Regions from separate parts of the Pseudoduganella sp. GW821-FHT11H04 genome, predicted to be linked through region 1. Evidence: predicted binding sites of a transcription regulator. Region 1 holds the regulator's gene; each other region holds the start of a gene.
What was found. The regulator sigma-54, encoded in region 1, starts transcription at its own class of promoters, with help from an activator protein. The targets are predictions, from matches to a motif close to TGGCANGNAANCTGCTTT.
Positions count from the first base shown of each region.

Region 2: a site for sigma-54 is predicted at 848-865, ahead of pqqA (pyrroloquinoline quinone precursor peptide PqqA). Genes of this name have one in related genera too.
Region 3: a site for sigma-54 is predicted at 903-920, ahead of AC1RTP_RS03120 (PEP-CTERM sorting domain-containing protein). Genes of this name have one in related genera too.
Region 4: a site for sigma-54 is predicted at 1,002-1,019, ahead of AC1RTP_RS26495 (TldD/PmbA family protein). Genes of this name have one in related genera too.

Region 1 is NZ_JBXARE010000010.1:89,030-91,228, forward strand. It holds gene hpf (ribosome hibernation-promoting factor, HPF/YfiA family) at 1-139, opposite strand, end outside; gene AC1RTP_RS20570 (RNA polymerase factor sigma-54) at 212-1,708, opposite strand; gene lptB (LPS export ABC transporter ATP-binding protein) at 1,718-2,199, opposite strand, start outside.
Region 2 is NZ_JBXARE010000018.1:58,644-60,842, forward strand. It holds gene pqqB (pyrroloquinoline quinone biosynthesis protein PqqB) at 1-677, opposite strand, end outside; gene pqqA (pyrroloquinoline quinone precursor peptide PqqA) at 716-790, opposite strand; gene AC1RTP_RS25760 (DNA internalization-related competence protein ComEC/Rec2) at 935-2,199, opposite strand, start outside.
Region 3 is NZ_JBXARE010000001.1:619,887-622,085, reverse strand. It holds gene AC1RTP_RS03125 (alpha/beta hydrolase family protein) at 1-779, shown strand, start outside; gene AC1RTP_RS03120 (PEP-CTERM sorting domain-containing protein) at 1,015-1,575, shown strand; gene AC1RTP_RS03115 (S46 family peptidase) at 1,639-2,199, opposite strand, start outside.
Region 4 is NZ_JBXARE010000020.1:40,660-42,858, reverse strand. It holds gene AC1RTP_RS26505 (substrate-binding periplasmic protein) at 1-21, opposite strand, end outside; gene AC1RTP_RS26500 (class I SAM-dependent methyltransferase) at 22-810, opposite strand; gene AC1RTP_RS26495 (TldD/PmbA family protein) at 1,072-2,199, shown strand, end outside.

The DNA of each region.
Region 1 (2,199 bases):
TGAGGTTATCTACAGTCAGGATGACAGCAATATCGATTACTTGATCGAAATGGCGCTTGACTCGTTCCAGCTTGCTCTGCACGTACTCGCGAATGGCCGGGGTCACTTCGACATGATGTCCACTGATGGTGAGATTCATACACACTCCTAAAGATGATGTCGCTCTCGAGTTCGTGTACGCCGAAACGCACAGAGGAACCCATGCACTGCACTACAAAGATTTGCGGAGGCTTACCGGAGGGATTTTCAACGCTTCTCGATATTTGGCAACAGTCCGTCGCGCAATCACCATGCCTTGTTCTCCCAGCATGTCCGCAATCTTACTGTCGGATAAAGGATTTTTCGGGTCTTCTGCTCCTGTCAGTTGCACGATCAGTGCCCGTATCGCAGTCGATGAAGCTTCACCCCCAGCTTCGGTCGCGACGTGGCTACCAAAGAAATATTTCAACTCAAACATGCCATGCGGGGTGAGCATATATTTTTGAGTTGTTACGCGAGAAATAGTGCTCTCGTGTAGTCCCAGTGTATCAGCAATTTCACGCAACACAAGGGGCCTCATGGCGACCGCGCCATGGCTGAAAAAATTCTTTTGTCTTTCTACTATCGCTTCCGCGACGCGCAGGATGGTGTCGAAGCGCTGGCGCATATTCTTGATCAGCCACTTAGCTTCCTGCAGCTGGCCGTTCATCTGCGACTCGCTTTTGCCCTGCTTGAGCAGGTTGGCGTACAGCGCGTTCACACGCAGGCGCGGCACCACGTCGTTATTCAGCATGACCAGCCAGCCGCCGCGGCCCTTCTTCACGATCACGTCGGGCACGACGTAATCGGAATCGCCCGATGCGAACTCGGCGCCCGGGTGCGGGTTGCACTGGCGGATGACGCACTGCGCTTCGCGCAAATCTTCGTCGTCGCAGTCGAGGGCTTTTTTCAGTTTGGTGAACTCGCGCTGGGCGAACCATGCCAGGTGCTTCTCGACGATGACCAGCGCCATGCGGCGCGTCACCATCGGCACGCCTGGCATGCGCTTGATCTGCAGCGCCAGGCATTCGGAAGCATTGCGTGCGGCCACGCCGGCCGGGTCAAAGCTTTGCAACAGCACCAGGCTGCAGCGAAGGTCATCCAGTTCGATTTCCAGCTCGGGCGGCAGACGCTCGTGGATTTCTTCCAGCGGCTCTTCCAGGTAGCCATTGTCGTCCAGCGCGTCGATGATCATTTCCATCAGGGCGCGGTCGCGCGGCTCCTGTACGGTCACTCGCATCTGTTCCAGCAAGTGTTCGCGCAAGGTGCAGCCGGAAGCTTCCAGCTGCGGGCGGCTGTCTTCGTCGTCGGCAGATTTGCTGCCGGAGCTGGAACTCCAGTCCGTGTCGTCGCTGCCGTTGCCGCCCTCGCCTTCGCCGCCTTCATAGGCGTCGCCTTCGGAGGCTGCGGCCGGGGCTTCGCCACACTCGCCCGGCGCACTTTCCTGCGCTGGCGTGGCGGGGCCTTCGGTGCCATTGCCGCTACCCTGGCTGATGGCGCCATCGGCCAGCAGCCGCACAGAGTGGTCGAGCGGATCGTCAAGACGCTCCAGCATCGGATTGTCGCCGAGCAGCTGTTCCAACTCCTGGTGCAGCTCCAGCGTGGACAGCTGCAGCAGGCGGATGGATTGTTGCAGCTGCGGCGTCAGCGCCAGGTGTTGCGAGGTTCGCAGTTGCAGTGTTTGTTTCATGGCCTTCGCTTACATGCGGAAGTGTTCGCCGAGATAAACGCGGCGTACGGATTCATTGGCAATGATGTCGTCCGGGCGGCCCGAAGCCAGCACGGCGCCCTGGTTGATGATGTAGGCGCGGTCGCAAATGCCGAGGGTCTCCCGTACATTATGGTCGGTGATCAGAACGCCGATGTTGCGCTCCTTCAGGAAACGCACGATTCGTTGGATTTCGATCACGGCGATCGGGTCGACGCCGGCGAACGGTTCGTCCAGCAGCACGAAGCGCGGATTGGTAGCCAGTGCGCGCGCGATCTCCACGCGGCGGCGCTCACCACCGGATAGCGACAGGGCCTGGTTCTCGCGCAGCTTCTCGATCTGCAAGTCCGCCAGCAGGGCTTCCAGGCGCTGGTCGATTTCGGCTTTGCTAAGCGCCTTGCCGTCGACCTTTTGGATCTCCAGCACGGCGCGGATATTCTCTTCCACCGTCAGCTTACGGAACACCGAAGCTT
Region 2 (2,199 bases), on a different contig from region 1:
GTACCATCGACCAGCAGGCAGTCGGCTTCGCGCATGGCGGCCGCTGTCATTGGGGCGATGGCGCCGAGGCCGGGTGCGTAGAAGAGCTTTCCGCCGCTGGCAAAGTCCTCCACAAGCAGCCCTATATTGTCTCCCGGGACCGGCGCTTCGCGATGCGGCGAATAGGGAGGCGCCTTGCTGTCGAGCGGGATGGCCGTGAAGCGCAAGCCCTCCAGTTTCGGGACCGTGAAGGCGGTGCGATCCCCGTGCTGCACCGGCAACTCATGCCATTCGACGCCGCAGTAATGCCCCAGCACACGTGCCAGGGGAAAACCGGCCTGCAAGTCCTCCCAGACAGGCGCGCTGCAATACAGCGGGATCGCCGGCCCCTCGCGCAGCATCATCAATCCGGTGACGTGATCGACCTGGGCGTCCATCAAGAGCACGGCCGCGATTCCGGTATCCCGCACGGAGCGCGCCGGCTGCAGCGCAGGCGTGGCGCGAACCTGGGCCAGGATGTCGGGCGAGGCGTTCACCAGAAGCCAATCGGTGCCGTTTGCCGAGATCGCGATGGAGGACTGTGTCCGCGGGCGGCTACGCACCAGCCCATGACGAAAACCGTCGCAGTTGCGGCAGTTGCAATTCCACTGTGGGTAGCCGCCGCCTGCTGCCGAGCCGAGTACGATGATTTTCATGATGCAGGTTGGCCACCGCAAGCTGCGGCGGCCATTTCCGTTTAACGGTTGAAGATGTACAGCGTGATTTCAAAGCCGAAGCGGAAATCGATGAACTCTGGGTTACTCCATTGCATGACAGTCTCCTTGATGTAAGTTTGTTGGCGAAAGTCCGAAGGACATTCACCCTTTACATCGCAAACTCCATGCCATGCCTTGAATGCCACCGGTGCTCCGTAATGGAACAACAGCGCTGTTGCAAGTGTCCCTTTTTGGTGTGCTCAGCGGCCGTACCAATAGCGGGCATGCTGCTGGCGAAAGGCGCCTAATACGGGTTCGGCGCCGATCTCCATCGTGACGGCTCCGGCGTCATCTGTCCGCCAGATACCGGCGCCCATATCAACGTAACGCCCAAGAACATCGGCTCGCGGATGGTGGTAGCGGTTGCGGTAGCCCAGCTGGAAAACCGCGTGGCGCGGTTCGACGGCGGCCAGGAAGGCCGGGGTGGACGAGGTGCCGCTGCCGTGGTGCGGGACAAGGAGAATCGAGGCGCGCAGCTTTTCAGGCACCGCCGCCACCAGTGCCGCTTCCTGCGGCGCTTCAATGTCGGCCGCGAGCAGGATGCCTGCGGATTTTGTGGTGATCTTCAGTGTGCACCCGCGCGCGTTCGGTTTCAGGGCCGGGTCGTCGTAACTGGCTGCCGTCGGCTGCAGCATCTCGAATCGGACGCCGTCCCAATCCCAGGCTTGCCCAGCCACGCAATGCATGTGCTTCGGCGCGGCCTTCGAAATCGGGTGGCCGTCAGGCAGCGACGACAGCATCCACCCGGTGCGGATCTCACGCAGGATTGCCAGCGCGCCACCGGAGTGATCGGTGTCGCTATGGGTCACGATGATCCCGTCCAATGAATTGATGCCGCGCGCGCGCAAGTAAGGCAGGATAACGCGGTTGCCGCCATTGGTTTCGGGACTATAGGCGGGGCCGGTGTCGTACAGCAGGCGGTGATTGTGCGTTTCCAGCAGCACTGCCATGCCCTGGCCCACGTCGAAAGCGATTGCCCTGAGCACGCCGGGCGGAGGACGATCCGGCTGTGCCGCCAGAAGGGGCAGCCAACAGGCCAGGCCGAGCCAGCGCAAGGGCCATCCGCGCGGGGCGAGCGCCCATGCGGTTCCTGCCAGCGCGAAAACGAACAATGGCCAGCTTGGGGCCGGCGCGGACCAGACAGCGATCGGCTGGGCGGAGAGCCATTGCAACCAGTCCAGCAAGACGGCAAGCAGCCAATGCGCAGCCTGCAGGACCGGCGCCGCCAATGGCGCAGGCAACACACTTCCCACGAGGGCTAGCGGCGCCACCAGCAAGCTGACAACCGGAATCGCGACGGCGTTCGCCAGGGGGCTGACCAGCGAAACCTGTGAGAACATCAGCATGGTCAACGGCACCAGTCCGACCGTCACTGCCATTTGGGTGACGGCGGCTTGCCGCAAGGTCTCCCGCAAACCAGCAGTCCGCTCCGCCCAGCGGCCACCCCACTGCGGGACGGATGGGG
Region 3 (2,199 bases), on a different contig from region 1:
AGCGCCGTCCAATCAGCTTCACTGCGCGCGACGGCTTGAAACTGTATGGTTTTCTGACCGTGCCGAAACACGCGCCCAACGAAAAACTGCCGATGGTGCTCCTGCCGCATGGCGGGCCGCACGGCCCATCCGACTCCTGGTACTTCGATTCAGATGCCCAATTCCTGGCCAGCCGCGGCTATGCCGTGCTGCAGGTAAATTTCCGCGGTTCGGGCGGACGCGGCGACGCTTTCCAGTCGTCCGGCCACCGCCAGTGGGGCGGCAAGATCATGGACGACTTGATCGACGGCGTGAAATGGGCCAGCAAGCAGGGCGAGATCGACGGCCAGCGCGTTTGCAGCTACGGCATCAGCTTTGGCGGCTATGCCTCTCTGATGCTGGCGGCAACGGAACCCGACATGTTCAAGTGCGTCATCGGCTACTCGGGTGTGTATGACCTGGCCTATATCTACAAAGAGGATAACGTCCGCACCTCGCGCACTAGCACCAACTGGCACAGGAAATACATCGGCGACGACATGGCGGAACTGGAACGCTTCTCACCTTCCGCCCAGGCCGCCCGCATCAAAGCACCGGTCCTGTTGATCCACGGCGGCAAGGACAACATCTGTCCGAAGGAACACGCTTACCGCATGCGCGACGCGCTGAAAGAAGCCGGCAAAACGCCTGAGTGGATGTACATCGACTACGAAGGCCATGGTTTCTACGATACTGAAAACAGAACTGCCGCCTACCAGAAAATCGAAGATTTCCTGAAGCGTCACATCGGCGCGAAATAAGGAAACGGGGCTCAGCGAGCCCCGTTTTTTACTTATGGTACCGTCGACAATATTTACACTTTCATGACGATTGGAACCTCTCAATATAGGGGCTTCCCTCTGTAATTCCCCACGTCCTTCAATTGGCGCGCTTTTTGCTCCTGACCAAGCTGGCAATGCTTTTAACGGCCAAGGAATGCCGGCCTACAGGCTGGCAAACGAGTAGTTCCACAATAATCCATACAGGGAGCCTGTTATGATTTTGAAGAACAAAAAAGTTATCGCGTCGTTGCTGGGTGCATCACTGGTCATCGCTGCAAACTGCTCTCAGGCGCACACCATCGCACTGGGCAGCATTAACGCCGGCGCTCCTGGCAGCGTCACGATCTGGCTTGGCAGCTATCACACCGACGCGCCGAATGAAGGTTCGTTGACTTTGAACGGCGTCACCAAAGCCTTTGATATGGTTTCCGATTCGCTGCCAACCGGCCTGGTGGCGGGCTCGAATTACTTCTATGCCGACACGGTCAGCGGCACACAAGGCGACTTTGATGCCCCGACCAATGCGACTTGCTGCGGCGAGACCCGCTGGCAGGGCGTGACCTTTACCGGCCTTGCTGCCGGCGACTATGCCTACAGCATCACGGGCATGAACTCGGTGGATTGGGCCGACTGGAACTCCAGCGAGGCCAACTGGCGTGGCATGGTGAACATTCCAACCTCCTCCGCCGGTGTTCCGGAGCCAGCCAGCTTAGCCCTGTTCGGACTCGGCATGCTGGGCCTGGCCAGCGCACGCCGCCGCAAGAGCCAGAAGTAAAAAGCAGTGAGGCCGTCCAGCGTTGACTGAACGGCCTCACGAGCGGTACTGCTTGTTACTGCTTTACTGCTGCTTCGGATATTTGATCGTCATTTCCTTCAGCAGGTTGTCCGCATGGTCAACCTCCTTCATCACCCACAGCATGTAGCGCACGTCCAGGTGGATGGCGCGCGTGATGTCGCGGTCGAAGTACCAGTCCTTGGTAATGGACTCGTAAGTCGAATCGAAGTTCAGGCCAATCAGCTCGCCGCGCTTGTTGACGATGGCGGAACCGGAGTTGCCGCCGGTGGTATCGGCGGAGGACAGGAAGTCCACAGGCACGGTGCCCAGCACCGGATCCTTGAACTGGCCATAACGCTTGGCCTTGACCGCATCCAACAGCGCTTTCGGCGCCTCGAACGGATCCTTGCCGGTGTATTTCTCGACGATGCCTTCCACGGTCGTGAACGGGCCCTTGCTCACGCCATCTTTCGGCGAGTAGGACGACACGGTGCCGTAGGTCACGCGCAGGGTGGAGTTGGCGTCCGGGTAGACCGGCTTGCCTTGCGACTTCTTCCAGGCGATCACCGCGCCCATATACTGCGGGATGATCTTTTCCATGTTGCCGTCCACTTCCTTGCGGCG
Region 4 (2,199 bases), on a different contig from region 1:
GCGTTGCAGCGATTTAAGCACTTATTGCGGCTTGACGAACTTCAGGGTCATGCGGTCGCTCTCGCCGATGGCGGCGTATTTGGCGCGGTCCTTGTCCTTGTTGGTGTAGGTAGGCGGCAGCGCCCATACGCCGTTTTCGTGGCTGGCGTCGTCCTTGGAATTGGCATTGACTTCAGACTTTGCCACCAGCTTGAAGCCGGCCTGCTCGGCCATCTTGATCACATAAGCTTCATGCACATAGCCGGAGCTCGCTTCGGCGTCCTGCTTCATGGAAGTTGGCAGGCGGTGTTCTTCCACGCCGAAGATGCCGCCTGGTTTCAGGCTGTCGTAGATGTTGGCCATCATCTTCTTCATGCCATCGTCGCCGATGCCGATCCAGTTATGGACGTTGCGGAAGGTGAGCACCATGTCGGCGCTGCCCTTAGGCGCGTAGTTGTACACGCCTTTGCCCGGCATGAAGGTGCCATACACCACCTTGTCGCGGCCCGGATCCTTGGCCAGGAATTTCTGGAAGCCCTCGGCGGAGTTGGTGGTGCCGGCGGCGATCAGCTTGCCCTGGTCGCGCAGGTAAGGCGCCAGGATTTCGGTGTACCAGCCGCCGCCCGGCGACAGTTCGACCACGGTCATATTCGGCTTGATGCCGAAGAAGGTCAGGGTTTCGTAAGGGTGGCGGAATTGGTCGCGCTTGACGTTATCCGCGTTGCGGGCCGGGCTGGCGATAGCTGCCTTCAAGGCAGGATCGGCCAGGGCGGCGCCGGAAAAACTGGTGAAGCCAAGGGCCAGCAGGCCGGCCAGGACATACTGTTTCATTCAGAAGTCTCCTATTTTTCGTTAGGCGGGCGACACGGGGGATCCGGTTGCCCGGGAGCTTGATGATCGTGCAAGCTGGCCGCCCGGTCAAGTGTCCGCGCGGACGCTGTGCGGACACTGATCGGACACTAAAAGTTTGTGTTTCGGCGTTTGGGTGCGCCCCACGCACCCAAACTACAAGCTTTACACAATGGCATAAAAATTGCGTACGATTTGTCTCCTGCAAGCTGTCTTAGGTATAACGATAACCCTGGAGAGACTATGGAACGACGTGCATTCCTCAACATGAGCGGCGGTGCAATGGCTGCCATGATGATGCCTTTTGGCCGCGCCATTGCGGCCGACGAGCTGATTAAGCCCGTGGAAGTGAAGTTCAAGAAGATGCTGGCAGATACCGCGATGACCGCGGCCACCCAGGCCGGCGCCAGCTACTGCGACGTACGCATTGGCCGCTACCTGAACCAGTTCATCACCACCCGTGACCTGAACATCGAAAACGTCACCAACACCGAATCCGCAGGCGTGGGCGTGCGCGTGATCGCCAACGGCGCTTACGGCTTTGCCGCCACCAGCGATATGTCGCCGGACGGCGTGGCCGGTGCGGCGCGCCAGGCGGTCGCCATCGCCAAGGCCAATTCCAAGCTGCAGGCACTGGGCGTGGCCCTGGCGCCAACGCCGGGCGTGGGTGAAGTCTCCTGGGCTACCCCGATCAAGAAGGATTGGCGCACGGTGCCGATCAAGGAGAAGGCCGACCTGCTGATCACGGCCAACAAGGGCGCGCTGGACTCGGGCGCTTCCTTCATCCAGTCCTTGCTGTTCCAGGTCAACCAGCAGAAGTATTTTGCTTCCACCGACGGCTCCTACATCGACCAGGACCTGCACCGCCTGTGGGTGCCGTTCTTCGCGACCGCAGTCGACAAGACCACCGGCAAATTCCGCAGCCGCTCGGACCTGGGCACCCCGGTCGGCATGGGCTACGAATACCTGGATGGCCGCAAGGAAGACAAGATCAAGGCTGCGGGCGGCGTGGCCACCCTGTACAGCCGTTCCTACGACCTGATTGAAGACGCCAAGGCCGCTGGCCGCCAGGCAAAGGAAAAGCTGACCGCGAAATCGGTCGAACCGGGCAAGTACGACCTGGTGCTGTCGCCGGAGCATATGTGGCTGACCATCCACGAATCCGTCGGCCACCCGACCGAGCTCGATCGCGTGCTGGGCTACGAGGCAAACTTCGCCGGCACTTCCTTCGCTACCCTGGACAAGCAGCAGTCGAAGAAATTCAAGTACGGATCCGACCTGGTCAACATCGAAGCCGACAAGACCATCCCGGGCTCGCTGGGTGCGGTCGGCTACGATGACGAAGGCGTGAAGTGCAAGCACTGGGACCTG